2 regions of the Thermomonas aquatica genome follow, and region 1 is predicted to be linked to the other one. Evidence: predicted binding sites of a transcription regulator. Region 1 holds the regulator's gene; the other holds the start of a gene.
The links. Region 1 encodes sigma-54, which starts transcription at its own class of promoters, with help from an activator protein. Its sites were predicted from a motif close to TGGCACGNGCNTTGC; they were not measured.
Positions count from the first base shown of each region.

Region 1 (14,875 bases):
TCAGCGTGAACAGCCCGATCGCGACCCTGCGCCAGACCACCGTGTTCGAGGATCACGGCGGCAACTGGCGCCCGCTGTCCGGCAACGACTACACCCAGATGGTGTTCAAGAAATCGCAGAAGAACGCCAGCTACGACTGGAGCAAGGGCGAGGCGCGCTGGAGCGGCGACGTCAAGGCCGACCGTGCCGGCCCGGTCAAGCTGCAGGACGGCGACCTCGACGCGATGCTGCTCAACCTGGCCATCGTCCGCGACGTGGCCGCCGGCAAGCCGCTCAACTACCGCATGGTCGACAACGGCGTGGTCCGCCAGCAGAACTACCAGAACCTGGGCAAGGACACGGTCACCGTCGCCGGCAAACCGCGCAGTGCGACCAAGGTGAGCCGCACCAGCGAGAACAAGCAGGTGACCGTGTGGGTGGTCGACGGCTATCCGGTGCCGGCACGCATCCTGCAGCAGAAGGACGGCAAGGACGAACTGGACCTGGTGCTGAAATCGGTGCGTTGAGCGATAGCAGCGCGCGCAGCAACAACAAAAAGCCCCGCCAACGCGGGGCTTTTTTGTTGCGCGCGGGAAACGGTCAATCGACCCGGCGGATGCTCGCGCCCAATGCCGACAGCTTGGCCTCGATGTTCTCGTAGCCGCGGTCGAGGTGGTAGATGCGGTCGATGGCGGTATCGCCATCGGCCACCAGCCCGGCCAGGATCAGCGAGGCCGAGGCGCGCAGGTCGGTCGCCATCACCGGCGCGCCGCTGAGTTGCGCGACACCGCGCACCACCGCGGTATGCCCGTCGACGCGGATGTCCGCACCCAGGCGCAGCAGCTCGTTCACGTGCATGAAACGGTTCTCGAAGATCGTTTCGTTGATCACGCCCACGCCGTCGGCGATGCAGTTCATCGCCATGAACTGCGCCTGCATGTCGGTCGGGAAGGCCGGGTGCGGCGCGGTGGTGATGTTGACCGCACGCGGACGCTTGCCGTGCATGTCGAGGGTGATGCGGTCGCCGTCGATGTCGATCGTGGCGCCCGCTTCGCGAAGCTTGTCCAGTACCGCGTCCAGCGTGTCCGGGCGCGCATGGGTGGCGGTGACGCGGCCGCCGGTCATCGCCGCGGCGACCAGGAAGGTGCCGGTCTCGATGCGGTCGGCGACCACGGCATGGTCGCAGCCATGCAGCTTCTCCACGCCCTCGATGGTGATCTTGTGGGTGCCCGCGCCTTCGATTTTCGCGCCCATCGCGACCAGGCATTCGGCCAGGTCGACGATCTCCGGCTCCATCGCCGCGTTCTCGAGCACGGTGGTGCCTTCCGCCAGTGCCGCGGCCATCAGCACGTTCTCGGTGGCGCCGACGCTGACCATCTCGAACACATGGCGCGCGCCTTTCAGGCGGCCGTCGACCCGCGCCTTGATGAAGCCGTGGTCGACCGTGATCTCCGCGCCCAGCGCCTGCAGGCCCTTGATGTGCAGGTCGACCGGCCGCGAACCGATCGCGCAGCCGCCCGGCAGCGAGACCTCGGCATCGCCGTATTTCGCCAGCAGCGGACCCAGCACCAGCACCGAGGCGCGCATGGTCTTCACCAGTTCGTACGGCGCGACATGGCTGTCAACGCTGCGCGGATCGACGGTCATCGCGTCGCCTTCGTGCTGCACGCCTGCGCCCAGGCCGGCCAGCAGCTTGGCGGTGGTCAGCACGTCGTGCAGGCGCGGCACGTTGGTGATCCGCACCGGCGCGTCGGCCAGCAAGGTGGCGCACAGGATCGGCAGCACCGCGTTCTTGGCGCCGGAAATGCGGACTTCGCCGGTCAGGCGCGCGCCGCCGGTGACGAGGATCTTCTGCATCAGGCGGCCGCCTCTTCCGGGGTTTGGGTACGCAACTGCAGGGCATGGATCTCGCCGCCCATCTTCTCGCCCAGGGTGGCGTAGACCATCCGGTGCCTGGCCAGCGGCAGCTTGCCGGCGAACGCCGCGCAGACCACGGTGGCCTCGAAGTGGACGCCATCGTCGCCCTGCACCTCGGCGCGGGCGCCGGGCAGGCCGGTTTCGATCATCTGGCGGATGGTGTCGGCGTTCATGGGCGGGCAGGCGGACTCGCGTAAACTGAATGAGCCAGTCTAACGAACATTCCCGGAAAAGACGCCTCGTGCCCCAAGCCTTGCCCGCCAGCGATTTCGACTTCGCCGCCAGCGGCCAGCGCGTGTTCGAGATCGAACGCGACGGCCTGTCCGCGGTCGCCGCGCGGATCGATGGCGCGTTCAGCGCCGCCTGCCGGGCGATCCTGGCCTGCCGCGGCCGGGTGGTCTGCTCCGGCATGGGCAAGTCCGGCCACGTGGCGCGCAAGATCGCCGCGACCCTGGCGTCGACCGGCACCCCGGCGTTCTACGTGCACCCGGGCGAGGCCGCGCACGGCGATCTCGGCATGGTGACGGACGCCGACATCGTGCTGGCGCTGTCCTATTCCGGCGAAAGCGACGAATTGCTGACCCTGTTGCCGGCGTTGAAGCGGCAGGGCAACGCGATCATCGCGATGACCGGCCGCGAACACTCCACCCTCGCTCGCGAAGCCGACATCCACCTCGACGTCAGCGTGCCGGCCGAGGCCTGCCCGCTGGCGCTGGCGCCGACCTCCAGCACCACCGCCAGCCTGGCGATGGGCGATGCGCTGGCGGTCGCCTTGCTGGAAGCCCGCGGCTTCACCAGCGAGGACTTCGCCCGCTCGCACCCGGCCGGCGCGCTCGGCCGCCGCCTGCTGCTGCACATCACCGACGTGATGCATGCCGGCGACGACGTGCCGCGGATCGGCCCCGAGGCCAGCATCAGCGAAGCGCTGGTCGAGATGAGCCGCAAGCGGCTGGGCATGACCGCGATCGTCGACGGCGACGGCCGCCTGCTCGGCCTGTACACCGACGGCGACCTGCGCCGCAGCCTGGACGACGACGCGATCGACCTGCGCAGCACCCGCATCGATGCGGTCATGACCCGCGCCCCGCGCACCATCGATGCCGATGCGCTGGCGGTGGAAGCCGCGCAGCTGATGGAAGCGCACAAGATCAATGCGCTGCTGGTGCTCGACGCGGATCGCCGGGTCGTCGGCGCGCTGAACATCCACGACCTGCTACGCGCGCGGGTGGTCTGATGACGATGCCGACCTATCCGGCCGAAGTGCTCGAACGCGCGGCGAAGATCAAGCTGATCGGCTTCGATGTCGACGGCACCCTGACCGACGCGCGGCTCGATTACGGCACCGACGGCAACGAGGCCAAGGGCTTCCACGTGCAGGACGGCATGGGCTTCACCCTGCTCCGCCATGCCGGCATCGTGATCGCGCTGGTCACCGCGCGGATCAGCCCGGTGGTGGAACGGCGCGGCCGCGAACTGCAGGTTCCGCACGTCCACACCGGCGAGCGCAGCAAGCTGGCCTGCATGCAGCGCATCGCCGGCGAGATGGGCATCGGCATGGACGAGGTCGCGTTCATGGGCGACGACCTGCCGGACCTGGCGACCCTGCGCGGCGTCGGCCTGGCCATCGCGCCGGCCAATGCGCACCATTGGGTGCTGCCGGCCGTGCACTGGGTCACCCCGCGCAACGGCGGCGAAGGCGCGGCGCGCGACGCCTGCGACCTGTTGTTGCAGGCGCAGGGCAGGGTCGAGGCGATCCTGGCCCATGGGGAGCATCCCTGATGGGCTCCGCGATGAGCTGGCGCACCGGCCTCACCCTGGTCCTCCTGCTTGCCGCCATCGCCTGCGGATGGTCGGTCTGGACCTTCTCCGGCGCTGGCGCGCAGAGCACCGCAACGACGCGTTCGGACTACGTGCTGCACGACTACGAACTCGTCTCGCTGGATTCGCAGGGCAAGGAATCCTTCACCCTGCGCGGCCCGCGCCTGCAGCGCGACCCGGGCGCCAAGTCGATGAGCCTGGAAACGCCGCTGTTCCTGGTGCCGGACCGCAACGGCGCCTACTGGGACGTGCGCGCGCAGCGCGGGCTGGTGCCGGACGACGGCAAGCAGTTGCAGCTGCGCGGCCGGGTGATCGCCACCAGCCCGGCGCAGGTGCCGCCGCCGACCCGGATCGAGACCGAACAGCTGAACCTTTTCCCCAGCGAGAACCGCGCAAGCTCGCCGGCCGCGGTCACCATCACCCGCCCCGGCCTTACAATGCGCGGCCGCGGCCTGCAGGCGGATTTCGATCGCCAGCAGGTCTCCCTCCTCTCCGACGTGCACACCCGATATGTCCCGACGCCCCGCTGAGCTCGCGGCCGCCGTGCTGGCCCTGTTCGCTGCCGCCTTCGCGGCCGGCGCCGGCGCGCGCACTTCCGACCGCAACCAGCCGATGGACATCGAGGCCGCGCACAGCACCTGCAGCCTCGGCGCCAACGACAGCTGCACCCTGACCGGCAACGTGACCATGACCCAGGGCAGCCTGAGCATCGTCGCGGCCAAGGCCATCATCGAACAGAGCGGCGGCGATCCCAGCCGCGCCCTGCTCAGCGGCGGCGTGACCCTGCGCCAGACCCTGGACGACGGCAACCAGATCAACGCCACCGCCAGCAACATCGACTACGACCTCAAGACCGAAGTGGTGGTGTTCACCGGCAACGTCGAGATCCGCCAGCTGCGCGGCACCCTCAACGGCCAGCGGGTGGTCTACAACATGAAGACCAACCAGGTCGAAAGCGGCGGCAGCGGCAACGGCCGGGTCAAGATGCGGATCCTGCCGAAGAGCGCCCAAGCGAAGCCGGCGCAGGCGCAGCCGGCCCCGGCCAAGGGTTCGAACTGATGCTGGTCGCCCAGGGCCTGCGCAAGCGCTACAAGTCGCGCGAGGTCGTCCGCGATTTCGGCCTGACCCTGGAGGCCGGCGAAGTGGTCGGCCTGCTCGGCCCCAACGGCGCCGGCAAGACCACCTGCTTCTACATGATCGTCGGCCTGGTGCCGGCCGATGCCGGCAGCATCGTGCTGGACGGCACCGACATCACCGACGAGCCGATGTACGCGCGCGCCAAGCGCGGGGTCGGCTACCTGCCGCAGGAACCCTCGGTGTTCCGCAAGCTCAGCGTGGCCGACAACATCAGGCTGGTGCTGGAACTGCGCGAAGACCTCGACGACGACGGCCGCGAACGCGAGCTGGAAGGGCTGCTCGACGAACTGCAGATCGGCCATGTCGCCGAGCAGCTCGGCGCCAGCCTGTCCGGCGGCGAACGGCGGCGGGTGGAGATCGCCCGCGCACTCGCGGGCAAGCCGCGCATGATCCTGCTCGACGAACCCTTCGCCGGCGTCGACCCGATCTCGGTCAACGAGATCCAGCGCATCGTCACCCACCTCAAGGACCGCGGGATCGGCGTGCTGATCACCGACCACAACGTCCGCGAGACCCTGGGCATCTGCGACCGCGCCTACATCCTCGCCGACGGCGCGGTGCTGGCGCAGGGCGCACCGGATGCGCTGCTGGAGAACCCGGACGTGCGCCGGGTCTACCTGGGCGACACCTTCCGGCTCTGAGCGCCGCGGCATGCCCGGCCGTTTCGCGCGTCGCGCGCCGATAACGGTTTTTTATCGGCATCCGGATATATCCTGAGCGCGGATGAAGCCGCGCCTATCCCCCGGGCTGCACCAGCAACTGATCCTGACGCCGCAACTGCGTCAGGCGATCCGGCTGTTGCAGCTGTCCACCGTCGAGCTCGAGGCCGAGATCGCCGAGGCGGTGGCCAGCAACCCGCTGCTGGACTGGGCCGAAGCCGGCGAGGCCGGCCCCGCGGACGCCCACGAAGTGCGCGATGCCGACGGCATCCCGGATGCCTCCGTGCACGAGCGCGAACACGCGGACGAGCGCGCCGACGAACACTGGGATCGCGAAGGCGAACCCTGGCAGGAACGGATCGGCCCCGCCTCCGATGGCGAGGACGATTTCGCCGGCCCCGGCGAGCGAGCGGCAGGGGCGGAAACCCTGCGCGACCACCTGCTGTGGCAATTGCACCTCGGCCACTTCAGCCAGCGCGACCTCGGCATCGGCGTGGCCCTGGTCGACGCCATCGACGAGGACGGCTACCTGCGCGACGGGCTCGATGCGATCTGCGCCGGCCTGCGGCCGGAGATCGATGCCAGCCTCGATGAGGTGCTGCAGGTGCTGCATCGGATCCAGCAATTCGACCCGGTCGGGGTCGGCGCGCGCGACCTGGGCGAATGCCTGCGCCTGCAATTGCGCGCGCTCGCCGAGGACACCCCGGGCCGCGGGCTGGCGATGGCGGTGACCGCCGGCACGTTGGCGCGGCTGCCGAAGATCGGCATCGACGGCCTCTGCCACGAGCTCGATTGCAGGCGCGACGAAGCCGAGGAAGCCGTGCAATTGCTGCGCAGCCTGGACCCGCGTCCCGGCGCGCAGCACGGCGAATTGCCGGCCGGCACCTACGTGACGCCGGATTGCGTGATCTGGCGCCAGCAGGGGCTGTGGCGGGTGGCATTGGCCGCCGGCGCGACCCCGCGCATCACCATCCAGCGCGACTACGAACAGATGATCCGCCACGCCGGCGCCGCAGACGCGGACTACCTGCGCGGCCGCCTGCAGGAGGCGCGCTGGCTGCTGAAGGGCCTGGAGTCGCGCGCGGACACCCTGCTCCGCGTGGTCCGTTGCCTGGTGCGCGAACAGGCCGGCTTCCTCGAATTCGGCGCGCAGGCCCTGCATCCGTTGACCCTGCGCAGCATCGCGACCGAACTCGGCCTGCACGAATCCACGGTCTCGCGCGCGATCGCCCGCAAGTACGTGCGCACGCCGCGCGGCACCATCCCGCTGCGCGATTTCTTCGCCTCCGGGATCGAGACCGAAGGCGGCGGCAGCGCGTCCAGCACCGCGATCCAGGACATGATCCGCAAGCTGGTCGAGGCCGAGGATCCGCGCAAGCCGCTGTCCGATGCGCGCCTCGCCGACACCCTGAAATCCGGCGGCGTGCCGGTGGCGCGGCGCACCGTCGCGAAGTATCGTGAAGCCCTGCATATCCCCGCCTCGCACGAACGCGTGCGGATCGGCTAGCAATCGCAACAAGCCCGCTCCGCTCAGGGAGCACACACGTAGAAGGAGGTCCAGATGCAAATCGAAACCCATGGCCAGCAGATCGACGTCACCCCGGCCCTGCGCGACTACGTGGAAACCCGCTTCGAACGACTCGCGCGGCATTTCGAGCACCCTTGCCAGATCCGCGTGCAGCTGGGCCTGGACAAGCCGGAGCACAAGGCCGAAGCCACCATGAACCTGTCCGGCCGCACCCTGCACGCCGACGCCAACGGCCAGGACATGTACGCCGCCATCGACCTGCTGGCCGACAAGCTCGACCGCCTGCTGATGAAGCAGAAGGAACGCATGGTCGACCACCATCGCGGCGAGGGCATCGCCCAGAGCGGCGTGCTCGGCTGACCCTTGCAGCCGCGGCGCAGGCCCACCACGTGAACGCCGCCCGCATCACCGCCGCGGAACTGTTCGAACAGCAATCCGAGCGCCTGGAGCTGCGCTGGCTCGCGGGCCAGCGCAGCGCCTCCGCGCGCGTGCTGGAGGCGGTGGAAACCGTGGCGCGGCGCCCGTCGCTGGCCGGCTACCTCAACATCATCTATCCGAACAAGGTGCAGATCCTCGGTACCGAGGAACTCGCCTGGCTGGACGGGCTGGATTCGCGCCAGCGCTGGGAAACGATCCAGAAGATCATCGACTTCCGTCCGCTGGCGGTGGTGATCAGCAAGAACCAGTCGTGCCCGGAAGACCTGCGCATCGCCGCCGAGGAAAGCGATACCCCGCTGTGGAGTTCGCCGCGGCGCGGGCACGAACTGCTCAACCACCTGCAGTACAAGCTGGCGCGCACGCTGGCGCCGCGGGTCACCCTGCACGGCGTGTTCATGGAGATCTATTCGATCGGCGTGCTGATCACCGGCGAATCCGGCTCCGGCAAGAGCGAACTCGCGCTGGAACTGGTGACGCGCGGGCACCGGCTGGTCGCCGACGACGCGCCCGAGTTCACCCAGATCGCCCCCGACGTGCTCGACGGCGCCTGCCCGGAACTGCTGCAGGACATGCTGGAGCTGCGCGGGCTGGGCGTGCTCAACATCCGCCAGATGTTCGGCGACACCGCGGTCAAGCGGAACAAGTACCTGCGCATGATCGTGCACCTCAGCAAGCCGTCGCTGGAGGCCAAGCCCGGCGGGATGGAACGCCTGACCGGCGACATCGGCAGCCGCCGCCTGCTCGACCTCGACGTGCCGATGATCACCCTGCCGGTGATGGCCGGCCGCAACCTCGCGGTGCTGACCGAAGCGGCCACCCGCATGCACCTGCTGCGCAGCAAGGGCGTGGATCCGGCCGCGGCGTTCATGGCCCGCCATAGCCATTTCCTGGAGCGTTCGCAGTGACCGCGCAGGCCAATGCCGCGCCGCCGCTGGTCATCGTCAGCGGCATGTCCGGCTCCGGCAAGTCGGTGGCGCTGAACACCTTCGAGGATCTCGGCTACTACTGCGTCGACAACCTGCCGGCGGAACTGTTGCCGGAATTCGTGCGCCGCATCCTGGCCGGCGACAATGCGCCGGAGAAGATCGCGGTCGGGATCGACGCGCGCAGCCTGGGCGACCTCGCCGACGTGCCCGAGGCGCTGTCGCAGGTCGGGGCACAGGGCCTCGACCCGAAACTGCTGTTCTTCGATACCCGCGACGACGTGCTGCTGCGCCGCTACGCGGACACCCGCCGCCGGCATCCGCTCAGCCACCTCGGCCTGGTGCTGGCCGACGCGATCTCGCTGGAGCGGCAGGCGCTGAAGCCGTTGCGCCGGATCGCCGACCACGTGCTCGACACCAGCGACCTCAACATCCACCAGATGCGCCGCCACATCCTGACCCAGTACGGGCTCAGCGGCGCCGGACTGTCCCTGCTGTTCGAGTCGTTCGCCTACCGGCGCGGGCTGCCGCCGGAAGCCGATTTCGTGTTCGATGCGCGGGTGCTGCCCAATCCGCACTGGGATGCGCGCCTGCGGCCGCTGTCCGGCCGCGATGCCGGCGTCCGCGACTACCTGGAGGCGCAGGCGGAAGTCGCGGCCTACGTGGCGCAGGTGCAGGGCTTCCTCGACGCCTGGCTGCCCAAGCTGCGTTCGGAAACCCGCAGCTACGTGACCGTCGCCTTCGGCTGCAGCGGCGGCCGCCATCGTTCCGTGTACCTGGCCGAACGCCTGGCCCGGCACTGCCGCGAAACCGGCTGGGCGGAAGTGGCCGTGCACCACCGCGAATTGGACTAGCGGCGCTTCCGCAGCGTCGTACCCGTCTGTTAACTTGCAGGCATGTCCGTCGGCATCCTGCTCGTCACCCATGAAGGCATCGGCAACGCGTTGCTCGCGGTGGCCACCCGCCTGCTGCGCAAGCTGCCGCTGGCGTCCGAGGCCTTCGAGGTGCCGTTCGACGGCGACATCGACGCCTTGCTGCCGCGGGCCAGCGCCGCGTTGCGCCGGGTCGACGGCGGCCAGGGCGTGCTGGTGCTGACCGACCTGTACGGCGCCACGCCCAGCAACATCGCCGCCCGCCTCGCCCGCCTCGGCACCCCGGTGCGCCGGGTGTCCGCGCTGAGCCTGCCGATGCTGCTGCGGGTGATGAACTATGCCGACCTCGACCTCGACGAATTGCCGGCGGTCGCCGCCGCCGGCGCGCGCAACGGGGCCATCACCGATGACGCATGACATGACCATGCCGCCGCCGACCGCCATGAGGGCCATGCCGTGATCCAGCGCGACCTGACCATCATCAACCGCCTCGGCTTGCACGCGCGCGCCACCGCCAAGCTGGTGCAGCTGCTGTCCACCTTCCGCTGCCAGGCCACGCTGGAAGCGCGCGGCCGCGAGGTCAACGCCAAGAGCATCATGGGCGTGATGCTGCTCGCCGCCGGCACCGGTTCCACCGTGGTGCTGCGGGTGGATGGCGAAGACGAACAGGCCGCCGCCGACGCGGTTGCGGCGCTGTTCGAACGCCGTTTCGACGAGGACAGCTGATGACGCGGCACGTCCTGTCCGGCACCGCCGCCGCCCGCGGCAGCGCACTCGGACGGGCACGCGTCCGCCTGCCGCACGCACTCGACGTCGCCGAGACCCGCATCGCGGCCGACGAAGTCGAGGCCGAGCTCGAACGCATCCATGCCGCAGTGGAAACCGTGCGCGAGGAAATGCGCGCCCTGCGCGAACGCCTGCACGGCGCGCTGGCCCACGAAGTCGGCGAATTCCTCGACCTGCATGCGCTGCTGCTGGACGATCCCGAGCTGCTGCAGGGCATCGACAGCCTGATCCGCACCGGCCTGTATTCCGCCGACTACGCCCTGCGCCTGCAACGCGACCGCATCGCCGCCGTGTTCGACGGCATCGACGATGCCTACCTGCGCAGCCGCATCGACGACATCGACCAGGTGATCGGCCGCCTGCATGCCGCCCTGCACCGCAGCGAGGCCGAACTGCAGGGCGTCGCCGGCGAGATCCTGGTCACCGACAACATCGCCCCGACCGAACTCGCGCAGCTGCAGGCGCAGGGCGTGGTGGGCGTGGTCACCGCCGCCGGCAGCGCGCTCTCGCACAGCGCGATCCTGGCCCGCAGCCTGCACCTGCCGCTGGTGGTCGGCGCCGCGCAGGCCTTGCTGAAGGTCAACGACGGCGACGTGCTGGTGATCGACGGCGGCACCGGCCTGGTGGTGCTGGAGCCGGATGCCGACGACCTGCGCGCGCACCGACAGCGCAGCGACGAGGCCAAGCGCGAGCGCAAGCAGCTCAACCGCCTGCGCCGCGAGCCCAGCCGCACCCTGGACGGCACCGACATCAAGCTGTGGGCGAACGCGGAATCGCGCGAGGACGTGGCCGAGGCGCATGCGCTGGGCGCGGCCGGCGTGGGCCTGTACCGCACCGAATTCCTGTTCATGGGCAGCCGCGAGATCCCGGACGAGGACACCCAGTTCCGCGCCTACCGCGATGCCGTGCTCGGCATGACCGGGCGCACGGTGACCATCCGCACCCTCGACCTCGGCGCCGACAAGGCCGACAAGACCGGCCTCGCATTGCGCGACGAACCCAACCCCGCGCTCGGCCTGCGCGGCGTGCGCCTGTCGCTGGCCCGCGACGGCCTGCTGCACACGCAGCTGCGGGCGATCGCGCGCGCGTCCGGCTATGGCCCGGTGCGCGTGCTGGTGCCGATGATCAGCGGCGCCGAGGAGATGCGCACGGTGCGCGCGATGCTGCGCACGGCGCTGGCCGAAGTGCGTCGCGAGGGCCACGAGGTGGCCGCGCAACTGCCGCTGGGCGCGATGATCGAGGTGCCGTCGGCGGCGCTGTCGTTGTCGGGCTTCATCGGCGCCTGCGATTTCCTTTCCATCGGCACCAACGACCTGGTGCAGTACCTGCTCGCCGCCGACCGCAACAACGAGGCGCTGGGCGAGTTGTACACGCCGCTGCATCCCGCCTTGCTGCGCCTGCTGCGCGACGTGGTGCGCATCGCGCAACGGCGCGGGCGGCCGGTGGCGGTCTGCGGGGAAATCGCCGGCGATGCCGCCTTCGTGCCGCTGCTGCTCGCGCTCGGCCTGACCGAACTCAGCCTGCACCCGGCCACGCTGCTTGAAGTGCGGCGCGCGATCCGCAGCTGCGACCTGTCCGGCTTGCGCAACGAAGCCCGGGCGCTGCTGCGGGCCCGCGACCGCGCCGGCATCGAACGCTGGCTGTCGGCGAATACGCAAGCGATGCCTTGACCGGCGCACGGGGTGGGCATCCATCGCCGCGCAGGCGATAATGCGCGGACTATGAACACCTGAGCCGGCCGCGCCCCCGTGGTGCGACGTTCCCCACCGCACTTCGGAAGCCTGCCATGGCCGAAGCCGTCCGCCACGACAAGACCGCGCGCCAGCTGCGTCTGCTTTCGGACGCGCTCGACAGCGGCCGTCTGGGCCCGGTGCGGCGGCTGGTCAACACGCTGTCGCCCGCGGAGATCGGCAACCTGCTGGAATCGCTGCCGCCGGGCAAGCGCACCGTGGTGTGGGGCCTGGTCGATCCCGAGGACGACGGCGAGGTGCTGGTGCATGTCGGCGACGAGGTGCGCGAAGGCCTGATCGCGGACATGGATCCGGACGAGCTGGTCGCCGCGGTCGAGGACCTCGACATCGACGATCTCGCCGACCTGGTCGAGGACCTGCCGGACACGGTGATCGACGAAGTCCTGAAGTCGATGGACCGCGAGAACCGCGAGCGCCTCGAACAAGTGCTGTCGTACGACGAGGACAGCGCCGGCCGCCTGATGAACCCGGACGTGGTGACGGTGCGCGCCGACACCACGGTGGACGTGGTGCTGCGCTACCTGCGCCTGCGCGGCGAACTGCCCGAGCACACCGACCACATCTACGTGGTCAGCAAGCGCCACCAGTACCTCGGCCGCATCGCCCTGCAGGCGCTGCTCACCCACGAGCCCTCGACCCCGATCAACCGCCTGCTCGACGACGAGCAGCCCGCGATCGGCGTCGACGAGACTTCGGAGATGGTCGCGCGCCAGTTCTCCGACCACGACTGGATTTCCGCGCCGGTCGTCGACGACAACAACATCCTGCTCGGCCGCATCACCATCGACGACGTGGTCGACATCATCCGCGAGCAGGCCGAGCACCAGGCCCTCGGCGCGGCCGGCCTGGACGAGGACGAGGACCTGTTCTCGCCGGTGCGGCGCGCGTTCCGCAACCGCCTGATCTGGCTGGGCGTGAACCTGGGCACCGCGTTCCTGGCGGCATCGGTGGTGGACCGCTTCGCCGGTTCGATCGAGAAGCTGGCCGCGCTGGCGGTGCTGATGCCGATCGTCGCCGGGATGGGCGGCAACGCCGGCACCCAGGTGCTGGCGCTGATGGTGCGCGGCCTGGCGCTGGGCCAGATCGGCGCGTCCAACGTGCCGACCCTGGTGTGGAAGGAAGTGCGGGTGGCGCTGATCAACGGCCTGGCCCTGGGCGCGGTGCTCGGCATCGTGGTGCTGCTGTGGTTCCGCAGCCCGGCGCTGGCGGCGGTGATCGCGATCGCATTGACCTGCAACCTCTGTTTCGCCGCACTCGGCGGCGTGTTCGTGCCGGTCACGCTGAAGCGCATGGGCTTCGATCCGGCACTCGCCGGCGGCGTGATCCTGACCACCATCACCGACGTGATGGGCTTCCTGACCTTCCTCGGGCTGGCGACACTGGTGCTGTTGCGCTGATCCGGGCGCGGTGCGCTAATGCAGGCCACCGGTCACGGAGTCACGCGATGCAGGCGCAACCGAGGTTCTTCGCGGCCCTGTCGGCGGCATTCGCCAGCCTGCTGCTGTCCGCCTGCATGACCCTGCCGGATCGCGCCAGCGGGGCCTTCGTCGAACGCAGCCTCGACATCGATGGTGCACCCCATCGCTACCAGGTGTTCGTGCCCGCCACCAAGGCCGGCGGTCGCAAGCCGCCGGTGATCGTGTTCCTGCACGGCTCCGGCGAACGCGGCGACGATGGCGCGAAACCGACCGCAGTCGGCATCGGTCCGTACATCCGTGCGCACCGGGACACCTTCCCCGCCATCGTGGTGTTCCCGCAAGCGCCGGAGAACAGCGAGTGGAGCGGCAACCTCGACCTCGTGTTCGCCACGCTCGATGCCGCCAGCCGCGAATTCCACGGCGATGCGGCGCGCACCTATCTCAGCGGGCTGTCGATGGGCGGTTATGGCGTGTGGGATGTCGCCCTGCGCGCACCCGATCGCTTCGCCGCGCTCGCGCCGGTCTGCGGCGCGGTCAAGCAACCGCGCGAAGAACGCGACACCCTGTTCGTCGCCGCGGTCGCCCGCGAAGCCGATCCGTATGCGGCCATCGCGCAACGCCTGCGCAAGGTTCCGGTATGGATCTTCCACGGCGCGAAGGACGACCTGGTCCCGCCCGAGGACGACCGTCGATTGATCGCGGCGTTCCGCGCCACGAACGCGCCGGATGCGCGCTACACCGAATTCCCGGATGCCAACCACAACAGCTGGGACCCGGCGTATTCGCAGACGCCGGAGTTCTGGACCTGGCTGTTCGCGCAGAAGCGCTGAGCCGGATCAGCCGAGCAAGGCTTCCAGCACCGCCATCCGCACCGCCACCCCGTTGGCGACCTGGCGCAACACCCGCGACTGCGCGCCGTCGGCGACTTCGCTGGTGATCTCGATGCCGCGGTTCATCGGCCCCGGATGCATCACGATCGCATCCGGCGACGCGCGGCGCAGGCGCGCCGCATCGAGGCCGTAGTCGCGGTGGTAATCCTCCAGCGAGGCCACCAGGCCTTCGGCCATGCGTTCGCGTTGCAGGCGCAGCATCATCGCCGCGTCCACCCCTTCGATCATCGCGTCGAAATCATCGCCGACGATGCAACCGTCCAGCGTACCGTCGTCCGGCAGCAGCGACGCCGGGCCGCAGACGCGGATCTCGCCACAACCCAGCGCGCGCAATGCGTGCAGGTCGGAACGCGCCACCCGCGAATGCTTCACGTCGCCGACGATCACCACCTTGAGCTTCGAGAAATCGTCGCCCTTGGCCTGGCGCAGGGTCAGCATGTCGAGCAGGCCCTGGGTGGGATGGTTGCTGCGGCCGTCGCCGGCGTTGAGCAGCACCGTGCCCGGCTGCGCTGCATCCGCCAGTTCGGCGACCGCGCCGTCGCGCTTGTGACGCACCACGAAGGCGTGCACGCCCATCGCTTCCAGCGTCTTCAGCGTGTCGAGGTCGGCCTCGCCCTTGGTGGTCGATGCGGTCGACGCATCGAAATTCAGCAGGTCGGCGCCGAGCCGCTGCGCCGCCAGCGAGAAACTGGAACGGGTGCGCGTGGATGGCTCGAAGAACAGCGTGCAGACCGCCTTGCCCGCCAGCGCGGCGCGCTG
Region 1 covers NZ_CP040871.1:2,495,389-2,510,263, reverse strand. Annotated here, with positions in the region: gene FHQ07_RS11835 (DUF3108 domain-containing protein) at 1-506, shown strand, start outside; gene murA (UDP-N-acetylglucosamine 1-carboxyvinyltransferase) at 580-1,836, opposite strand; gene FHQ07_RS11825 (BolA family protein) at 1,836-2,069, opposite strand; gene FHQ07_RS11820 (KpsF/GutQ family sugar-phosphate isomerase) at 2,138-3,130, shown strand; gene FHQ07_RS11815 (KdsC family phosphatase) at 3,136-3,675, shown strand; gene lptC (LPS export ABC transporter periplasmic protein LptC) at 3,687-4,244, shown strand; gene lptA (lipopolysaccharide transport periplasmic protein LptA) at 4,225-4,773, shown strand; gene lptB (LPS export ABC transporter ATP-binding protein) at 4,773-5,492, shown strand; gene FHQ07_RS11795 (RNA polymerase factor sigma-54) at 5,575-7,017, shown strand; gene hpf (ribosome hibernation-promoting factor, HPF/YfiA family) at 7,072-7,398, shown strand; gene hprK (HPr(Ser) kinase/phosphatase) at 7,428-8,381, shown strand; gene rapZ (RNase adapter RapZ) at 8,378-9,253, shown strand; gene FHQ07_RS11775 (PTS sugar transporter subunit IIA) at 9,296-9,688, shown strand; gene FHQ07_RS11770 (HPr family phosphocarrier protein) at 9,728-9,997, shown strand; gene ptsP (phosphoenolpyruvate--protein phosphotransferase) at 9,997-11,727, shown strand; gene mgtE (magnesium transporter) at 11,844-13,205, shown strand; gene FHQ07_RS11755 (carboxylesterase family protein) at 13,253-14,056, shown strand; gene FHQ07_RS11750 (aspartate carbamoyltransferase catalytic subunit) at 14,063-14,875, opposite strand, start outside.

Region 2 (14,875 bases), 780 kb from region 1:
TTCGATTACCACTCGGCGCAGGTGCGCGAGCACCAGGCGGACTGGGTGCCGTTGCTGCACTGGCTGAAGAAAGATTGATCCATCATCGAAAGGACTTCCGATGCGCGAACTGATCCTGCTCCGCCACGCCCACGCCGATTCCGCTGCCGCCGGGCAGGACGACCATTCGCGCGGCCTGTCCGCGACCGGGCGCGCGGAAGCGCAGGCCGCCGGCGACTGGTTGCGCGAGCACGGCCTGCGGCCCGACCGCGTGCTGTGCTCGGACGCGACCCGCACCCGCGAGACGCTGGCCGCGCTGGGCGATATCGGCGAGGGCGAGATATACGAGGACGCCACGATCTACGAAGCCAGCCCCGGCACCCTGGCCACCCTGGCCGATGCCAACCGCGATGCCGAACGCCTGCTGCTGGTCGGCCACAACCCCGGCCTGGAGCAACTGGCCGCGTTGATGCACAGCGGCCAGACCGGCGATTACCGCGGCATGCCGCCGGGCGGGATCGCGGTGCTGCGGCTGCCGGTGGACGTCAACATCGAACCGGGCATCGCCACCCTCACCCAATTCTGGTGGCCCTGATTTCCAAGGGCATGCACGGATGAAGGCGATTCGCGGCCGCGTGCTGCTCGCGCTGGCCGCACTGCTGCTCGGCGGCTGCGCCACCCTGTCGCCGCCGCAACGCGACGAGGCGGCGCGGATCGCCATCGCGGCGCGCAGCACCGAGGTCGATTGCGCGCAGGCCGACGCCTGCGCGCTGGCATCGCCGTTGCGCGAACTCGGCGAACGCGCGCTGGCCGAATCCAGCGCGGACGCGCCCCGGCACTACGCGCGGATCCTCGATCGCGGCCCGGATGCGCTGCTGGCGCGGATCAACCTGATCCGCGCGGCCCGCCGCAGCATCGACCTGCAGACCTACATCTTCGACGAGGACGATTCCGCGCAGCTGGTGCTCGACGAACTGCAGGCCGCCGCCTTCCGCGGGGTCAAGGTGCGGGTGCTGATGGACCAGCTGTCGGCGCTGAAGCAAGTGGAGACGCTGGCCGCGCTCGCGGCGGTGCACGCGAATTTCGAGCTGCGCGTGTACAACCCGGTGCTGGACCGCGCGCGCCTGTCCACGCCGATGTACGCGGTCGCCGCGGCGTGCTGCTGGGGCAAGCTCAACCGGCGCATGCACAACAAGCTGCTGCTGGTCGACGACCTGGTCGGCATCACCGGCGGGCGCAACTACCAGGACGACTATTACGACTGGGACGCCGCCTACAACTTCCGCGACCGCGACCTGCTGGTCGCGGGCCCGGTGGCGGGCGACATGGCCGCGCATTTCCAGGCGTTCTGGCAGTCGCCGCTGAGCGTGCCGGCGGAGCGGCTGGGCGATGTCGGCCGCCTCCTGCGCGAGCACGGCGTGCCGCCGCCGCCGCACCAGCCCTACCGCAAGCCGGAGCGGGTGCAGGCGCTGCTGGCGCAGGGCGCCGATGCCGGGCTGATCCGCGCGCGCTTCGTCGAGCCCGCGCTGCCGGTGGCCGGCGTGCAGTTCATCGGCGACCTGCCGGACAAGCACAGCGGCCGCGCGGGACGGGAGTCGGAGCAGGCCAGCAACACCCTGCAGCAACTGATCGCCTCGGCGAAGAGCGAAGTGCTGCTGCAGACGCCCTACCTGGTGCTGTCGAAACCGGCGCAGCGCCTGTTCCGCGGCCTGCACCGGCAGGCGGACCCGCCGCGGATACGGGTCTCGACCAACAGCCTGGCCGCGACCGACGCCTTCCTCGCCTATGCGGTCTCGTACAAGTACAAGCGCCGCTACCTGCGCGACTTCGGTTTCGAGATCCACGAATTCAAGCCGTTCCCGGCCGATGCCCCGTTCGATGCCGGCCCGCTCGGCGCCGACCTCGGCGAGGCGCCCGTCGCCGTGCCGGTGCCGCGGCGCACGACCCTGCGCCAACGCCGGTTGGCCGAACGCGGCCTGCGCAGCGCGCCGGTCAGCGAGGCCGGGCGCAATTCGCCGTTCGCCTCGTCCGGCGGCCTGCCGGTGCGGCTGCAGCGCGCCGGCATCCGCATGGGCCTGCACGCCAAGTCGATGGTGGTGGATGAGCGGGTGGGGGTGGTCGGCACCCACAACTTCGACCCGCGCGGCGACAGCCTCAACACCGAAAGCGCGGTGGTGATCGCCGACCCCGCCTTCGCCCGGGCGCTGGCCGCCAGCATCCGCGGCGACATGGCGCCGGGCAATGCCTGGACGATCGGCCGCCGCGATTCCTCGCCGGTGCTGCCCGGCATCGAATTCACCCTGGCCCGGGTGTCGGAACGGATGCCGGTGTTCGACCTGTGGCCGGTGAAGTACGCGACCAGCTACGAATTCGTCCCGGGTCCGGACTGTCCGCCGCCGCCGCCCTCGCCGTTCGACGAGGACTTCCGGCGTTGCCACAGGCCGGTCGGCGACTTCCCGGAAGTGGACCTGGGCCTGAAGTGGCTGGGGGTGCGCGTGTTCACCGCGTTCGGCTCGGGGCTATCGCCGATCCTGTGATGCCGGCCGCATCCGCGCATGGCTTGCGTCCAATTGACGCGCAGCAGCCCGCGCCCTAGGCTTCCGGTTCTCTTTCCGCGCGCCCGGATCCCCGCCATGTCGATCACCCTGAACTTCGAGCTCAACGACCGCGACCTCGCCCACTTCACCGCGGCGATGGACCGCTCCAAGAAGGCGGCCGAGGGCAAGACGGCGGACGAGATCATCGCCGCATCGGTGGCGCTGCTCGACGACGCGCAGAAGGTGCACATCCCGGACTTCATCAAGGATCGCCTGCTGCGCCTGGACGACATGATCGCGATGGTGCGCGACGCCTCCTGGGCGCTGCCCGATGCCGACAAGCAGCGGGTGCTGGGCGCGCTGACCTACTTCTGCGACCCGAACGACGTGATCCCGGACCATGTCGAGGTGCTGGGCTTCCTCGACGACGCGGTGATGATCGAGCTGTCGGTGCGCGAGCTCAAGCACGAGCTGGACGCCTACGACGACTTCTGCGATTTCCGCGCGCACGAAGCCGGCCGCCGCGGCATCGACCCGGCCACCCTGGGCCGCACCGACTGGCTGGACGGCCGCCGCGAGGAACTGCTCGACCGCATGCACCAGCGCCGCGAGCGCGACTTCGGCAGCGGCTACGGCAGCAGCAGCGGTTATGCGCACAGCCGCGGTTCCTACGTCCGCGGCTGGCGCCCGGGCGTGTTCAAGTTCGGCTGAGGCCTTGGCCAGCGGGTTCGCCTGGCCGCCGGAGGCCAGCCTCGAGGCGTTGAACGCGCGCTCGGCCGGCACCCTGATGCAGTCGCTGGGGATCGTGTTCAGCGAACTCGGCGACGGCTACCTGCGCGCCACCATGCCGGTGGACGCGCGCACCCACCAGCCCTACGGCCTGCTGCACGGCGGCGCCTCGGTGGCGCTGGCCGAGACCCTGGGCAGCAGCGCCGGCATGCTGATGGCCGGCGGCAACGCGGTGGTCGGGCTGGAGATCAATGCCAACCACCTGCGCGCGGTGCGCAGCGGCATCGTCACCGGCACCGCGCGGCCGATCCATCTCGGCCGCAGCACCCAGGTCTGGGAAATCCGCATCGAGGACGAGGCCGCCAAGCCGGTCTGCATCAGCCGCATCACCCTCTCGGTGCTGCCGCAGCCGCCCGCCTCGGGCCGCGCCTGAGCGCGGCTAGGCTGACCGCTCTAGCGCGCTTCCGCTAAGGTTCGGCCATGAGCGCGACGTCCCCCGCCGTCGGATCCCCGCTGCGCATCCTGCGCATGCTCTGCCGCCTGCCCATCCTCGCCTGGCATGTGCTGGTGCACCTGCCGATCACCCTGCTGCTGATCGCGATCGACACCATCGGCGGGAAGAAAGTGGGCCATGCCGCGATCCGCTGGTGGGCCGGCGGCCTGCTGTGGGTGTTCGGCATGCGCGTGCGCCGCGTCGGCGCGCCGCTGCCCGGCGGCACCATGTTCGTCGCCAACCACCTGAGCTGGGTCGACATCATCGCCCTGCACTCGCAGCACATGATGGGTTTCATCGCCAAGGCGGAGATCCGCGGCTGGCCGTTGATCGGCTGGCTGGCGACGGCCGGCGAAAGCATCTTCCTGCAGCGCGGCAATCCGAATTCGCTGACCGACGTGATGACCGAGATGTCCGCGCGCCTGCGCGACGGCCACGCGGTGGCGGCCTTCCCCGAAGGCGGCACCCGCGATGGCCGCGAACTCGGCGCGTTCCATGCGCGCATCTTCACCGCCGCGGTCGATGCCGATGCGCCGGTGCAGCCGGTGGCGCTGTGCTTCGGCGCGCATTGCGAGGCGCAGAGCATCGTCGCCTTCGCCCCGGGCGAGAGCTTCATGGGCAATTTCGTGCGCCTGCTCGGCGAACCGGTGCGGCCGGTGACGGTCTGCTTCCTGGAGCCGATCCTGCATGCCGAGCACGAAGGCCGGCGCCGGATCGCCACCCTGGCGCGCGCGCGCATCGAGCAGGCGATGGCCGCCGCGTGAGCGTGCGATGAGCCTGCAACGCAGCGAGTTCACCCCGCCGCGCTGGCTGCGCAGCCCGCATGTGCAATCGGTGCTGTCCTCCAGCCCGTTGCGCGCGCTCCGCGCGCGCCGGCGCCTGCATCGGCTGGGTGCAACGCATGACGCGGTGGTGCTCGATGTCGGCAATGGCGTGCGCCTGCAGGGCGTGCACAGCGTCAGCCCCGGGGCCGACCCGCGGGGGCTGGTGGTACTGCTGCACGGTTGGGAAGGCAGCGTCGATTCCAACTACATGCGGCTGACCGCGGCGCGCCTGCTGGATGCCGGCTTCGCGGTGTTCCGGCTGAATTTCCGCGACCACGGCGACAGCCACCACCTCAACGAAGGCATCTTCCACTCCAACCGGATCGACGAGATCGTCGATGCGGTGCGCGCGATCGCCGCGCGCTGGCCGACCCGGCCGCTGTTCGCCGCCGGCTATTCGCTGGGCGGCAACTTCGCCCTGCGCCTGGCGCTGCGTGCGCGCAGCCACGGCCTGCCGCTGCAACGCGTGCTCGCGGTCTGCCCCTTGCTGGATCCGGCGCGCACCATGGATGCGATGGAAACCGGCCTGCCGATCTACCTGCGCTACTTCGAGCGCAAGTGGCGGCATTCGCTGGCGCGCAAGCGCGCGCTGTTCCCGCAGGCGCACGGCTTCGCCGACGACGTGCTGCAGCTGCGCATGCGCGCGCTGACCGAGTGGATGGTGCTGCGGCATACCGACTTCGCCACCCTCGACGACTACTTCGAGGGCTATTCGGTGGCCGGCGAACGCCTGCGCGCATTGCCGATCCCCGCCGACATCCTGATGGCGGCCGACGATCCGGTGATCCCGGTGGGCGAGTTCGCGCGCATCGTCGATTTCCCCAACGTGCAGGTGGAGCTCGCCGCGCATGGCGGCCATTGCGGTTTCATCGAAGGCGCGATGCTGGATGGCTATGCCGAACGCTGGGTGGCGCAGCGGCTCGTCGCCGCGTCGTAGCGCCCGCGCTTAGAATCGCGGCATCGTCCGCAGGAGCCCGGCATGAAGATCCGCAGCGACAGTTTCGAGCACCGCGGCCGGATCCCGGCCGAATTCGCGATGGGCGCGCCCGGCGGCTTCGGCGGCAACCGCAATCCGCACCTGGCCTGGGACGAGGCGCCGGCCGGCACGCGTTCGTTCGCGCTGCTGTGCATCGACACCGACGCGCCCACCGATGGCGCGCTGGTCGCGGACGCGGACACCCCGATCCCGGTCGCGCACCCGCGCGGGGATTTCGTGCATTGGGCGGTCGCCGACATTCCCGCCGACGTGCGCTCGATCGAAGCCGGTAGTTGCAGCGATGGCATCAGCAAGGGCGGCAAGGGCCCGGGGCACGATGCCGGCGGCCGTCGCGGACTGAACGACTACACCGGCTGGTTCGCCGGGAACGCGGAGATGAGCGGCCGGTACTTCGGCTACGACGGCCCGTACCCGCCGCCGCACGACCTGCGCGAGCACCGCTACTTCTTCCGCCTGTTCGCCCTCGACGTGCCGGCGCTCGACGTCGCCGGCGCGTTCACCGCCGGCGACGTGTTGCGTGCGATGCACGGCCACGTGCTGGCCGAAGCCAGCACCTACGGCACCTACAGCCTCAACGGTTGACGTCGCCGCTTCAGCGCGGCGGCGCCAGCACCGCCGCGAACACCGCGCGCCGCAATGCGCGGAACGGCAGGTTCGGGTTGGGATCGGCATTGCACAGGCAGGCCACGGTCAGCCGGCTCGGCACGTGGGTAGCGAGGTAGCCGGAGAAGCCCGCGATGAAACCGTTGTGCTGCACGATCAGGCTGCCGTCGCGGGTGGCGCGGTCCAGCAGCAGGCCGAAGCCGTATTCGGTCGCGCCCATCGGCGCATCCTCGGCGCGCGCGCGGTGCGCGCTGGCAAGCCGGCCGTCGCGCAGCCGCGCCGGTGCCAACACCGCGCGCAGGCTGGCGGGTTTCAGCACGCGCCCGCCGAGCAAGGCCGCGTGCCAGCGGCAGAGGTCGTCGGCGGTGCCGCGCATCGCGCCCGCGGCGCCGGCCTGTTCGATATCGAGGCCGGGCGCGTTCTGCAGCGTCGGTGGCTCGCCATCGCCGAAGCCATAGCCGGACACGCGGCCGGACACGATCTGCGCGCTGCGGTCGAAGGCCAGCGTGCGCAGCCCGAGCGGCGCGAACAGCCGTGCCTGCGCCAATTCGGCCAGCGGTTGCCCGGACGCTTCCTCCAGGATCGCGCCCAGCACGTGGTAGTTGGCGTTGCTGTACTGCCACGCGCTGCCTGGCGGGAAATCGAACAGGACGGGTTGCGCGGCGATCGCCTCGGCCAGCCGGCGCTGGCTGAACGCGCCGGGCAGCGGGCCGCCCTCGTCGTCGGCATGCAGGCCGGCGGTGTGGTGGATCAGCTCGCGCACGCTGAAGGCCGGCTGCGCGCGCAGGAATGGCAGGTAGCGCGAGGCCGGCGCATCCAGCGCCAGCACGCCCTGCTCGGCCAGCAGCGCGGCCAGCACGGCGGCGAACTGCTTGGTCAACGAGCCGATGCGGAACAGGCTGTCGACGGTGGCCGGCGTCCGCGTTTCCAGGTTGGCGCTGCCCGCCGCCTGCGACCATAGCGGCGCGCCGTCGCGCCATGCCGCCGCCTGCATCCCGGGCGCTGCGCCCTGCGCGATGGCATCCCCGAGGATGCGCTGCAGCGTCTCCGGCAAGCCGTCCGCGGTGGCCGCGGCGAACGCGCCGCGCCCGAACCCGATGGCGCCCGTCGCCGCGATGCCCAGCAATACCGATCGACGGGTCAAGGCCACGTGGCGCACTCCATGGGGATGGGGGCAACATGGCACGGGCCGCCGGCGGACGGCCCGTGCTGATGGTCATCCGGCCGGATCACTTCCCGGAGGCGTCGGACTCCACCACCTGGTCCAGCACGTAGACGTACCTGGAGGCGTCCGCGGGGACGTCCTTGCGGGTGTAGCGGTCGATCCGCAACACGTTGCGCACGCCGGCCTGGTGGGTATAGCCCTCGATGCCGTCGTAGAAGTTCCCGAACGCGCCGGGCGTGCCGGACTTCAGGCCCTTGTCGTCGTACTTCAGTTCGCGCACCTGCAGGCATTGCTTGCCCGGGATCAGCGGGTGGTTGCAGGGCTTGGTCTGCGCCGCGACTTCCAGGAACACGCGCTCGCCGGCGCCGTACTTGCTCGCGGCGGTTTCCGCGCTGGTGAAGACCAGCAGGTCGCCGGCCGCGGTCTTCAATTGCAGCTGGCGGGCATCGCCCTTGGACAGGCGCGGTTCCAGCACGCCCTGCAGCCGCTTGCCGACTTCCTGGTCCAGCGCCATCAGCTTCGGATCGGCGCACGCCTTCATGGTCGAGGCGAGCTTGTCGATCGTGATGCCTTTCCCGTCCAGCCTGTAGCCGCCGGTCATCGCATTGCAGGTATTGCCGACGACGAGCTTGCCGCCGTTGAAACCGAGCGTGACCGGCTGTCCGGGACGCACCAGCAGGGCATCGATGGCATGTCCCTTCGCGTCGGTGGCGGCCGCCAGCCGCCATTGGTACTTGGGCAGGGTTCCCGCGGTGCGGATCATGCCCGCGTTCTTGAACTCGACCTTGGGCAGGCTGGCCGCAGCGTCCGCGGGCGCGGCCGATTCGGCCGGCTTGGCGGGCGGGGTTGCGGTTTCGTCGGCCGTTTTCGGTTTCGGGCAACCGGCGAGCAAGGCCGGCAGGGCGAGCAGCAACAGGCGTTTCATCGTGGAGTCCTTTGGTCAGGCGCGCATGCGGCTGCGCGCGCGTTGGATCGGGGCAGGCGGGATTTGGTTCAGCTGCCGGCCGGCAGCCACAGCAGCAGGACGATGCCGAGCGCCAGACGGTACACCGCGAACGCGGTGAAGCGATGGCTCTGGATGTAGCGCAACAACCACTTCACCGCGGCGAAGGCGGTGAGCGCTGAGGCGACGAACGCGATGCCGAGCGCGCTCCAGTCCTCGTTGCCGATGCCGCCGTCCTTGAGCATCGACAGCAGTTCGTAGCCGGTCGCCGCGAACATGGTCGGGATGCCGACCACGAACGCGAATTCGGTGGCGGCGGCGCGGCTGGTGGTGCCGGCGAGCAGGGCGACGAAGATCGCGGCCGCGCTGCGCGAGGTGCCGGGGAACACCCCGGCGACCACCTGCGCGATGCCGACCAGGATCGCCGTGGTCCACGAGATCGCGCTGCGTTCGCCTTCGCGGCCTGCGCGTTGCGCCGCTAGCTGTTCGGCGGCCACCATCCAGAACGCGCCGACGATCAGCGCCCAGGCGATCGGCCGCACCGTGTCCGGCAGCTCCCAGCCGAGCTTCTTCACCAGCAGGCCGCCGACCGCGGTCACGCCGAACGCGGCCAGCAACTTGAAGGCGTAGTCGCGCGATTGCGCGGGCGTGGCGGTGATGCCCAGCGGATCGTAGGCGGCGGGCGCGTCGTGGCCGAGGAACGCGGTGAGCATGCCCCACAGCCGCTTCCAGTAGATCAGCACCACCGCGAGGATCGCGCCGGCCTGGATCGCGATGTTGAACAGGTCGCTGCGCTGGCCCAGCCAGCGTTCGGCGATCAGCAGGTGGCCGGTGCTGGAGATCGGCAGGAATTCGGTGATGCCTTCGATGATGCCGAGCAGCAATGCGGCGAGCAGGTCGTTCATGCGGAACCGCGGTGTGGGCGACGGCGCAGGATAGCGCAAAGCAATATCGCCATTTCGGTGCTAAATGCCATCATGAATGCACCAAAGAAATGCATTCGAAATTCACGCTACAGATAAAATACTTGATAATCAATTAGTTGGTAGTTGGCACGCGCTTTGCAATAGAAACTGGCAACGGCTCATCCCCTTCCTCCCGGAGTTTCCCATGTCGTTCGAAAACGTCGAAAAGCTGATCCGCGACCACAAGATCGAATTCGTCGATCTGCGCTTCACCGACATGCGTGGCGTGCAGCACCACGTGACCTTCCCCAAGTCGATCATCGACGCCAGCCTGTTCGAGGACGGCAAGATGTTCGACGGTTCCTCGATCAGCGGCTGGAAGGGCATCAACGAGTCCGACATGGTGCTGCTGCCGGACCCGTCGACCGCGGTCGTCGACCCGTTCACCGCCGACCCGACCCTGATCCTGACCTGCGACATCCTGGATCCGGCGACCATGCAGGCCTACGACCGCGACCCGCGCGGCGTGGCCAAGCGCGCCGAGGCCTACCTGAAGGCGGCCGGCATCGCCGACACCGCGTTCTTCGGCCCGGAGCCGGAATTCTTCATCTTCGATTCGGTGCGGTTCTCCAATGAAATGGGCCACACCTTCTTCCATGTCGATTCGGAAGAGGCGCACTGGAACTCCGGCAAGGAATACGAAGGCGGCAACAGCGGCTACCGGCCGATGGTGAAGGGCGGCTACTTCCCGGTCGCGCCGCTGGATTCGCTGCACGACATCCGCGCCGAGATGTGCAAGACGCTGGAACAGGTCGGCATCGAGGTCGAGGTGCACCACCACGAAGTGGCGAACGCCGGCCAGTGCGAGATCGGCACCAAGTTCAACACCCTGGTGCAGAAGGCCGACGAACTGCTGACGATGAAGTACATCATCAAGAACGTCGCCCACCGCAACGGCAAGACCGCGACCTTCATGCCGAAGCCGATCGTCGGCGACAACGGCAGCGGCATGCACGTGCACATGTCGCTGGCCAAGGGCGGCGTCAACCTGTTCTCCGGCGACGGTTACGGCGGCCTGTCGCAGATGGCGCTGTGGTACATCGGCGGCATCTTCAAGCACGCGCGCGCGATCAACGCGTTCACCAATTCCGGCACCAACAGCTACAAGCGCCTGGTGCCGGGCTTCGAGGCGCCGGTGATGCTGGCCTACTCGGCGCGCAACCGTTCGGCGTCCTGCCGCATCCCGTACGTGGCCAACCCGAAGGCGCGCCGCATCGAGATGCGCTTCCCCGACCCGATCCAGTCCGGCTACCTGACCTTCGCCGCGCTGATGATGGCGGGCCTTGACGGCATCAAGAACCAGATCGACCCGGGCGCGCCCAGCGACAAGGACCTGTACGACCTGCCGCCGGAAGAGGAGAAGAACATCCCGACCGTGTGCCATTCGCTCGACCAGGCGCTGGAAGCGCTGGACAAGGACCGCGACTTCCTCAAGGCCGGCGGCGTGTTCAGCGACGACTTCATCGACGGCTACATCGCGCTGAAGATGCAGGAAGTGACCAAGTTCCGCGCGGCCACGCACCCGCTGGAATACCAGATGTACTACACCGTCTGATGCGGCCGCCGCCGCGTCGAGCGGCGGCGATGCATCGGGGCGAAGCGAGCTGATCCTCGCTTCGCTCCCTCCCCGGCGAGGATCGGACAGGCCGGGAGCGCGCACCGACGGGTGCGCGCCTCCCGGGCCTTTTGGCTGGCGGAGGGAGTGGGGCGGGCCATGCGCGGCGGCGTCGCGCACCATCAAGCAAGGAGGACATGCGCGATCGACGATCGCGGCAGGCAGGGCACGACGGAGTTCCTGCATTGCACGAGTACGAAACAAATGACCGGGGAGGGCTACCGCTTATGAGGAGCCTGCGTCATGTCGTCTCACACTGTGGCTACACCGTTCCATGCATCGACCACGACGCGCACGCACGCTCGCATCCGCATCGCCGTCGCATTACTCGCCCTGTTCGGCATCGCCGATGCGCAGGCCGGCACCAGCGGCAACGTCTCGCTGACCAGCGACTACGTGTTCCGCGGCGTGTCGCAGAGCAACCAGCAACCCGCCCTGCAAGGGGGCGTGGAATACGCGGCCGAAAGCGGCGCGTACATCGGCACGTGGGGCAGCAGCATCAGCTGGCTGTCGGATCTCTCCACCAGCGCCGCGCCGATCTCCAGCAGCCTTGAACTCGACGTCTACGGCGGCTATCGCGGCAAGTTCAGCGAGGCCGTGAGCTACGACGTCGGCGCGCTGTACTACTGGTATCCCGGCGATTTTCCGTCCGGCTTCAACAGCGCCGACACCCTCGAGGTGTATGCCGGCATCACCGTCGCCGCCAGCGACAAGCTCAGCCTGGGCGCGAAGTATTCGTACGCGGCCACCGACCTGTTCGGCTACGTCGATTCCGACGGCAGCGGCTACCTCGACCTCAGCGCCAACTTAACCGTGGGCAAGGGCGTCACCATCAACACGCATGCCGGCAAGCAGTGGATCGAGGGCAACGACGCCTTCGAATACACCGACTGGAAGCTGGGCGCGACCAAGGCCTTCGACAACGGTTTCTCGGTGGGCCTGGCCTATACCGGCACCAATGCCGACGACGCGCTGTACACCAACCCGTTCGGCAACAAGGTGGCCGACGACACCGTCGCCCTGACCATCACCAAGGCGTTCTGAGGGAGCCCAGCACGATGAAACTGATCACCGCGATCATCCGCCCGTTCAAGCTCGACGAGGTGCGCGAGGCGCTCACCGAAGTCGGCGTGTCCGGCATCACCGTGACCGAAGTGAAGGGCTTCGGCCGGCAGAAAGGCCACACCGAGCTGTACCGCGGCGCCGAGTACGTCGTCGATTTCCTGCCCAAGCTGAAGATCGAATGCGCGGTCGCCGACGACGATTTCGATGCCGCGCTCGATGCGATCAGCAAATCCGCGGCGACCGGCAAGGTGGGCGACGGCAAGATCTTCGTCGTCGCCCTCGACCAGGTCATCCGCATCCGCACCGGCGAGCTCGGCGCCGATGCGCTCTAACCCAGGGGAGACAACGATGAAGACGACAGCGATCTCCGGGTGGAGCACCCGATTGCATGCCGCATGCATGGCCGCGGCGTGCGCCCTCGCGCTGGCGCTTGCGATGCCGGCGGTGAAGGCACAGGAAGCGACCGCTGCACCGACCGCGGCCGAGGCGCCTGCGGAAGCCGCACCCGCAACCGCCGATGCAGCGACGGCCACGGACGCCGCACCCGCGGCAACCACCCCTGCCGAAGCAGTGCCGACTGAAGCGGCACCCGCCGAAACGGAAGCCGAAGCGCCGGCACCCACCATCAGCAAGCCGGATACCGTTTGGGTGTTGGTGTCCGCCGCGTTGGTGATCTTCATGACCTTGCCCGGGCTGGCGCTGTTCTACGGCGGCCTGGTGCGGTCGAAGAACGTGCTGTCGATCCTGATCCAGAACCTGGCGGTGTTCTCGCTGGTGGCGGTGCTGTGGGCGCTGTACGGCTACAGCCTGGCCTTCACCGAGGGCAATGCCTTCATCGGCGGCACCGACCGCGTGCTTGCCGCGGGATTGAATGCCGCCTCGATCGCGGCGACCTTCACCAAGGGCGTGTACATCCCCGAGCTCGCGTTCTTCGTGTTCCAGGGCGCGTTCGCCTGCATCACCTGCGCGCTGATCGTCGGCGCGTTCGCGGAGCGGGTGAAGTTCGCCGGGGTGATGCTGTTCACCGTGCTGTGGTTCACCTTCGCCTACTTGCCGATGGCGCACATGGTCTGGTTCTTCCCGGGTCCGGATGCGTTCACCAGCACCGACGCCGTCGATGGCGTGCTGGCCAAGTCGGGCTATCTGTGGGCGAAGGGCGCGCTGGATTTCGCTGGCGGCACGGTGGTGCACATCAATGCCGCGGTGGCGGGGCTCGTTGGCGCGTTCGTGATCGGCAAGCGCATCGGCTTCGGCCGCGAGGCGATCAAGCCGCACAACCTCACGCAGACGATGGTCGGCGCGTCGATCCTGTGGTTCGGCTGGTTCGGCTTCAACGCCGGCTCCGCGCTGGAAGCCGGCGGCGTGGCCGCGATCGCCTTCGTCAACACCTTCCTGGCCACGGCCGCGGCGGTGGTGGCGTGGCTGACGATGGAATGGATCGGCAAGGGCAAGCCGTCTTTGCTCGGCGCGGCGTCGGGTGCGGTGGCGGGATTGGTGGTCATCACGCCGGCGGCGGGCCTGGTGGGCCTGATGGGCGCGCTGGCGATGGGCGCGATCGCCGGCGCGCTTTGCCTGTGGGGCGTCAGCGGGCTGAAGCGCCTGCTCGGCGCGGACGATTCGCTGGATGTGTTCGGCGTGCACGGCGTCGGCGGCATCGCTGGCGCGTTGCTCACCGGCGTGTTCGCTGCGCCCGCGCTGGGCGGCGCGGGCCTGTGGGACTACGTCACCGAGACCGCGTTGCCGGACTACGACATCGCCGCGCAGGTGTGGATCCAGGCGCAGGGCGTGCTGATCACCGTGGTGCTGTCCAGCGTGGTCGCGCTGCTCGCGTTCCTGATCGTGAAGTACACGGTCGGCCTGCGCGTCAGTGAAGAGGCGGAACGCGAAGGCCTGGACATCAGTTCGCACGGCGAAGCCGCGTACGAGTCCTGATCGGTCTTGGGGAAGGCGACGACAGGGACGTCGTCGCCGGTTTCGAAAGAAGCATTCTTCAAGGGAAGCCGCACGGTTCGCCGTGCGGTTTTTTTGTTGGGTGACGTGTCGTGGAGAGTTAGAGCATGGAGACCTGCTTGTGAACCCATGCAGACGTCTTCTTCTGGCCGGCCAACCACTCGAGGCAATCATTCGAGACATCCCCGCGGCCGATCCGCCCGAAGAACCCGGCATTTCCTTGAGCATCAGGGGGAACGACGCGAATGAGTCGCGAGGGGCCTCGAAGGACCATCAACCATCAACCCTCGAGACGAATGGTCGACGCGTCTCCGGGGCGCAGTTCGGCGCATGCGTCCTTCGAACGATGAGCTCGATCGCGCCTGCATCCGTGGTGTGCGCCCGATACGTCATTCCCTCGGGCGTCTGCATCGCTGCCATCGCCCGCAGGTCGTTCGTCGAGGGGGCGAGCAGGTAGCGGTCCATTGCCGCGAGCACCGCCGTTTCGTCCTCGGACGGATGCCCTTCCGCGAGCGATGCGGGTCGGGCATCGAACGCGACGAGCGTGAGCAGGACGGCGATCACGTTCGAACGGACGGATCGCGTCATCTCAGTCTCCGATGGGACGACGATCATGCGCGTTTGCCCGGTGGCTGACGCAAACCCGCCGAATCCGGTTCCGGTCGGTCCGATGGCGCGCTGTGGGCTCGGCCTGAACGAACTGGTCGACTGGCCAATGTCCGCGCGGGTGATCCACGTCGCGGGAAGTTGCGTTGCGTTGCCTCGTTGAAGGCGTGCCCCGAAGCGGACGGCTACCGGGCCAGTCGCTCGCGCAACCGCGGGGTCGCGAAGTCGAGGAACGCGCGCAATTTCAACGGCAGGCGCCGCTGGCCCGCGTGGACCAGGCTGATCGGCAGCGCTGCTGGTTCGAAATCACGCAGTACCCGCTGCAATTGTCCGCTGCGTTCGGCCCTGTCGATCTGGTAGCACAGCACGCGGGTGAGGCCGGCGCCAGCGATCGCGGCGTTGAT
Region 2 covers NZ_CP040871.1:1,715,650-1,730,524, reverse strand. Annotated here, with positions in the region: gene FHQ07_RS08245 (ParA family protein) at 1-78, shown strand, start outside; gene FHQ07_RS08240 (SixA phosphatase family protein) at 101-574, shown strand; gene FHQ07_RS08235 (phospholipase D family protein) at 594-2,516, shown strand; gene FHQ07_RS08230 (YkvA family protein) at 2,613-3,227, shown strand; gene FHQ07_RS08225 (hotdog fold thioesterase) at 3,304-3,678, shown strand; gene FHQ07_RS08220 (lysophospholipid acyltransferase family protein) at 3,726-4,502, shown strand; gene FHQ07_RS08215 (YheT family hydrolase) at 4,516-5,499, shown strand; gene FHQ07_RS08210 (YbhB/YbcL family Raf kinase inhibitor-like protein) at 5,542-6,141, shown strand; gene FHQ07_RS08205 (serine hydrolase domain-containing protein) at 6,152-7,312, opposite strand; gene FHQ07_RS08200 (META and DUF4377 domain-containing protein) at 7,392-8,252, opposite strand; gene FHQ07_RS08195 (undecaprenyl-diphosphate phosphatase) at 8,321-9,175, opposite strand; gene glnA (type I glutamate--ammonia ligase) at 9,381-10,790, shown strand; gene FHQ07_RS08185 (TorF family putative porin) at 11,094-11,894, shown strand; gene FHQ07_RS08180 (P-II family nitrogen regulator) at 11,909-12,247, shown strand; gene FHQ07_RS08175 (ammonium transporter) at 12,264-13,847, shown strand; gene FHQ07_RS08170 (hypothetical protein) at 14,139-14,453, opposite strand; gene FHQ07_RS08165 (LysR family transcriptional regulator) at 14,657-14,875, opposite strand, start outside.
Region 2: glnA (type I glutamate--ammonia ligase) is a predicted target of sigma-54. The motif match lies at 9,321-9,335, and genes of this name have one in related genera.